DNA from 2 places in the Shewanella sp. SM74 genome. Region 2 is predicted to be linked to the other one. Evidence: predicted binding sites of a transcription regulator. Region 2 holds the regulator's gene; the other holds the start of a gene.
The links. Region 2 encodes MetJ, which represses methionine synthesis genes. Its sites were predicted from a motif close to TAGACGTCTAGACGTCTA; they were not measured.

Region 1 (3,171 bases), on a different contig from region 2:
GTGTAAAAATTGAAATGAATTAAGACTATAGACCCGCGTCAGCGCGCAATATTTCGGCTTTATCAGTCGCTTCCCATGGGAATTCGCTGCGACCAAAGTGGCCATAAGCGGCGGTCGCTTGATAAATTGGACGTGCTAAATCTAGCATGGCCGTTAAACCGTATGGGCGCAGTTCAAAGTGTTGACGTACTAACTTGATCAGCACTTCTTCAGACACTTTACCGGTACCGAAGGTCTCGATGCTGATAGAGGTCGGCTCTGCCACACCAATAGCGTAAGACACTTGGATTTCACAGCGATCAGCAAGACCAGCTGCAACTATGTTTTTTGCCACATAACGGGCAGCATATGCCGCGCTACGGTCCACTTTTGATGGATCTTTACCAGAGAATGCGCCACCACCATGACGGGCCATGCCGCCGTAAGTGTCAACGATGATCTTACGACCCGTTAAGCCGCAATCACCTACTGGACCACCGATAACAAAACGGCCAGTTGGGTTGATAAAGAACTTAGTCTCTTTGTTTAACCATTGAGCCGGTAATACTGGCTTAATGATGGTTTCCATCACGCCTTCAATTAAGTCGGCTTGTGAAACGTCATCTCTGTGCTGAGTCGATAACACAACTGCATCGATACCGACAATTTTGCCATCATCATAGGCAAAAGTGACTTGGCTTTTCGCATCTGGGCGTAACCAAGGTAGCGTGCCATTTTTACGCACTTCAGACTGACGTTTCACTAATGCGTGAGCATAGGTGATAGGTGCAGGCATCAGAATGTCGGTTTCGTTGTTAGCATAGCCAAACATTAACCCTTGATCGCCAGCACCTTGCTCTGCAGGGTCTGCGCGGTCTACACCTTGATTAATGTCGGGTGATTGCTTACCAATGGCGTTTAATACAGCGCACGAGTCTGCATCAAACCCCATATCTGAATGGGTATAACCAATTTCACGCACCGTTTTACGGGTGATTTCTTCAATATCAACCCAGGCAGAGGTAGTGACTTCACCACCTACTAATACCATGCCGGTTTTGACATAAGTTTCACACGCTACGCGTGCTTTTGGATCTTGAGCCAGAATTGCATCTAGCACAGCATCAGAAATCTGATCTGCAATCTTATCGGGATGACCTTCTGAGACCGACTCAGAAGTAAACAAGTGCTTTGCCATAGTAGGAAAATCTCGTCGTTAGCATTCAAACGTGTAGAAGCATCTACATCTAGACGGCTATTTTAGTTTAAATCCGATTGCCGATCACCCCCGATAATAAAAAATCCTCTCAGATTGTGACCTGAAAACGACTACGCTCTGTCATAAATAGGTTATTTTGCTTATATTTCATAGTATTAAGTTTACTATATTTTTGAGAAATTTATTTCTCCATTATAAGTGATCCTTGCTATGCCCTCTCAAGTAAACGCGAGCAAAGTGACTTGCTTATTTCTGCGACTTATATACTCAAGCAACCTGAATCCTGCATCTTCAGGTTGTTTGGGTACATATTCGCCCATCTTTTGCTGAGTGAATGGCAATTTTAGTTTGCGTCACACTGGCATGTAGGGGAAAATATGCATCCAAATTGCCCGCTAGACCCCACAAACAAGCAGGAGAGAGCATGTCTTCCCGTAAAGTACTCGCAAACGCAATCCGTGCGTTAAGTATGGATGCAGTTCAAAAAGCAAATTCAGGCCATCCCGGCGCCCCAATGGGTATGGCAGATATTGCTGAAGTGCTGTGGAATGATTTCCTTAAGCACAACCCGAACAATCCGAAATGGGTAGATAGAGATCGTTTTATCCTCTCTAACGGTCACGGTTCAATGCTGATTTACTCTTTACTTCACCTGACTGGTTATGAATTACCAATTGAAGAGCTAAAACAGTTCCGTCAATTGCATTCTAAAACCCCGGGTCACCCAGAATACGGTTACACCCCAGGTGTTGAAACCACAACGGGTCCACTCGGTGCGGGCATCAGCAACGCTGTCGGTATGGCGATTGCTGAGAAAACCTTAGCGGCACAGTTTAACCGTGATGGTCACGATATCGTTGATCACTACACTTACTGTTTCCTCGGCGATGGCTGTTTGATGGAAGGTATTTCCCACGAAGCCTGTTCATTAGCCGGTACTTTAGGCTTAGGTAAACTGGTCGCATTTTGGGATGATAACGGTATTTCTATCGATGGCCATGTTGAAGGCTGGTTCACCGATGATACGCCAAAACGTTTTGAAGCTTACGGCTGGCATGTGATTGCCGGTGTCGACGGTCACGATAGCGCGGCAATCCGTGCTGCTATCGAAGCGGCTAAAGCCGTTACCGATAAACCAACAATGATTTGCTGCAAAACCATTATCGGTTTTGGTTCACCCAACAAATCTGGCAGCCACGATTGTCACGGCGCGCCACTAGGCGATGCAGAAATCGCAGCCGCCCGTGAATTCCTTGGCTGGCCACATGCGCCATTCGAAATCCCTGCTGATGTTTATGCCGGTTGGGATGCCAAAGAAGCCGGTGCTGCCCGTGAAGCGGCGTGGAACGAGAAGTTTGCAGCATATCGCGCTGCTCACCCAGAACTGGCTGCTGAATATGAGCGTCGCGTTCTAAAAGGTGAATTACCGGCTGATTTCGAAGAAAAAGCGCAGGCATTCGTACAAGCATCACAAGACAAAGCCGAAGGCATTGCGAGCCGTAAAGCCTCACAAAATGCTATTGGTGCATTTGGCGCTATGTTGCCTGAACTGTTAGGCGGCTCTGCTGACTTAGCGGGTTCTAACTTGACACTGTGGTCAGGTTCTAAAGGTATTCAAGACGACCCAGCTGGTAACTACATTTACTACGGCGTGCGTGAATTCGGCATGAGTGGCATTATGAACGGTGCTTCGCTGCATGGTGGTTTCATCAATTACGGCGCAACGTTCATGATGTTCATGGAATATGCTCGTAACGCAGTACGTATGTCGGCGCTGATGGGCATTCAAAACATCTTCGTTTATACCCATGACTCTATCGGTCAAGGTGAAGATGGTCCAACGCATCAGCCAGTTGAGCAATTAGCTAACCTGCGTATGACGCCAAATATGGCCGTATGGCGTCCATGTGATGCGGCAGAAACGGCAGTTTCTTGGAAAGCTGCGATTGAGCGCCGTAATGCACCTACGTCAC
Region 2 (3,171 bases):
CTATCGCTAAGTTACTTATGCCATTTCGAAGGCTGATTGAAGTATTGTTGTTTGTCCTCGCCATTGGCGTAGGGGCTTACACTGGCTTCTTAATTTCGGCGATGAATGCCTATCCTATGCTCAACACTGCGGTGCTGCCTGCGCTGTTTTTAGTGTCAGGTCTATCGGCGGGCGCTGCGGCAAATGCGGTACTGGCGTTGCTGATGTTTAAGACTGACAGCCACGACAAAACTTTAGTGAAGATGCACGGTTTAGAATTGCCTGTGATGGCGATTGAAATTCTATTCCTGTTCATGTTGTTTTGCGCCTTGTACTTCAAGGGCGGCGCGGCAGCTGCGGCCTTAGCATCGTTAACGTCTGGGCTATGGGCAAGCGTGTTCTGGATAGGTGTTGTCGGTATCGGCTTTGGTATTCCATTGCTGTTTATGCTGCTACCCGCCGCGACTCGCCACACTAAGGGCGCGATGATCATGGTTGCTTGTGCGAGCTTAACGGGCGTACTCGCCTTAAGACACTTTATTGTGTACGCAGGGCAAAGCTATTTAAGCTGAGTGTAAGCTTGCTTTACGTATTGATAGATAAAGAAAAAGCACTGGCAATGTCAGTGCTTTTTTATTGTTTGAATCTTGAGAAGGTTTGCCAGTACAAGCGGGACGCTTATTGGGGTAATAACTCGATAACCGACTTCACCGTTAGCACTAAGGCGCTGATACTGCACAGGACTAACGTCGCCATCTTTGTCTTCTCTTTATCGACACGGCCCACTAATCGTCCTGCGACTAAGTAACCTAAAATCACTGAGGGTAGCAGCATCAACGACAGCCACAGATGTTTTAATTCTAATAAGCCAGTGATTGCTAAAATGATCAGTGCAATCATGGAGCTAAAAATGAAGAAGGCCGACAGGGCGGCGCGAAACTGCGAGGCATCTTTGCCCGATAATAGAATCGCCATCGGCGGGCCACCAATCGCGGCGATATTGCCGAAGATCCCTGAAACCACGCCCGCACCGAAGAGGGTTTTCTTATTCACTGGCAGGCTGAATTTATATAGGCTGAGGATCACTGCGACAGTCACAATGGCGGCGATGGATAAACCCAGTATGGGCTGAGGCGCAAACAGCAATAAACTCGCGCCGATAAAACCGCCGGGCACGCGACCTAGGAGCGCATATTGCAGGCCATTGAATTCTAAGTGGCCGCGTTCACGCACTAAGGTCAGCAGGGCGATGGAGAAACCCATAGCAATCACAGGCGCTGGCACGAGTTGTGGATCGACGATATACAGCAAAGGACTGGCTACAACCGCAAGCCCAAACCCAATCAGACTTTGGGTTAAGGCGCCCAGAAACACGACCAGCGAGGCTAAGGCGAGTGTCTGTGGATCTATCATAGAAAACATAGGATTTCCTATATCCCAAACCACCTCAAGATAGTGAAATTTAAAGTTTGAAGTCGCTTGGGTATAAACAAAAAGGGATCGTTAACGATCCCTATTGATGAGCACTGTGATATGACTTTGAAAGCGACGAGTCGCTATTCCATGTCTTCCCACTCGATTCCCATTTGATCCATCAACAACTTGGCTTCGGCAGGAATGCTGTCTGGGTTGTCTTTTGACAGATCTTCATCGTTGGGCAATGGCTGACCAGTGTAGGCGTGCAAAAATGCCTCACACAACAGCTCGCTGTTGGTGGCGTGACGCAAATTATTGACCTGACGACGAGTACGTTCGTCCGTGAGGACCTTAAGCACTTTGAGCGGAATAGACACAGTAATTTTTTTTACTTGTTCATTCTTCTTGCCATGTTCAGCATAGGGGCTGATGTATTCCCCATTCCATTCAGTCATTGACTCACCTGTTATAACGCTAAATTCGGGGCAGATTTTAAACCCTTACAAACAACAGTCAAATTATTGCTACTATTTCTTTGTGATTGCAAACAGATTTCTTTATGTTCAGACGTCTAAACGTCTTCACGCCTATTGACGATGGCGTTGGGCTTAGGTACATTTAGACGTCCAGACATCTCTATCAGTCTACCGAATTTAGGAGTCCACCCATGGCAGAGCGTCAATTAGCCACACTGGCAGTGCGTCAGGGTATCGAAAGCGATACTCAATATGGTGCAGTTGTGCCACCGATTTATTTGTCGACTAATTACGCCTTCGATGGTCATAAAAATCCCCGCGAATTCGATTACAGTCGTTCAGGCAACCCAACGCGCTGCATTTTAGGCGAAGCATTAGCCCAATTAGAAAAGGGCGCCACTGGTATAGTGACCTGCACTGGCATGGCGGCCATCACCTTAGTGACCACCTTACTCGGCCCCGATGACCTATTAGTTGTGCCCCATGATTGCTATGGTGGTTCCTACCGTTTATTTACCAACTTGGCGAAGAAAGGCCAGTTTAAGCTCATTGTGGTCGACCAAACCGACAGCCAAGCGTTAGCCGCCGCCATTGCGCAGAATCCTAAGATGGTGTGGCTCGAAACCCCATCGAACCCGTTATTGCGTGTGGTGGATATCGAAGCCATTGCTAAGGTGAGCCATGAGGTCGGCGCGCTGGTGGTGGTTGATAACACCTTTTTATCGCCGATATTGCAACAACCCCTATTGTTAGGCGCGGATATCGTTATCCACTCCACCACTAAATATATCAATGGTCACAGCGATGTGGTCGGCGGCGCAGTGGTCGCCAAAGACGCGCAAATCGGCGAAAGCTTACATTGGTGGTCGAACACTCTAGGCTTAACGGGGTCAGCCTTCGACAGTTATCTGACCCTGCGCGGCCTGCGTACCTTAGCGGTGCGTATTCGCGAGCATCAAACCAATGCCCAGCGTATTATTGAGGTATTAACCCAAAGCCCTGTGGTGAGTAAAGTCTATTACCCAGGGCTTGCGGATCACCCAGGCCACGCCATTGCGGCCAAGCAACAACAGGGCTTTGGCGCTATGCTGAGTTTTGAACTCAAAGGCGGCGAGGCCGAAGTGGTGGCCTTTTTAGGTGCACTCAGCTTATTTAGCGTGGCGGAAAGTTTAGGTGGCGTCGAAAGTTTAGTGGCAGTGCCCGCCACTATGACCCACAGAGCCATGGAGCCGCAGGCGCGCTTCGAGGCTGGTATTAAGGACACCCTATTGCGTCTATCGGTGGGTATTGAAGATGCCGC

Region 1: metK (methionine adenosyltransferase) is a predicted target of MetJ. The motif match lies at 1,220-1,237, and genes of this name have one in related genera.

Annotation. Positions count from the first base shown of each region.
Region 1 covers NZ_JAKKRZ010000004.1:20,008-23,178, forward strand. Annotated here, with positions in the region: gene metK (methionine adenosyltransferase) at 26-1,177, opposite strand; gene tkt (transketolase) at 1,623-3,171, shown strand, end outside.
Region 2 covers NZ_JAKKRZ010000007.1:197,430-200,600, reverse strand. Annotated here, with positions in the region: gene nrfD (NrfD/PsrC family molybdoenzyme membrane anchor subunit) at 1-551, shown strand, start outside; gene L5M49_RS09815 (sulfite exporter TauE/SafE family protein) at 658-1,401, opposite strand; gene metJ (met regulon transcriptional regulator MetJ) at 1,536-1,850, opposite strand; gene metB (cystathionine gamma-synthase) at 2,063-3,171, shown strand, end outside.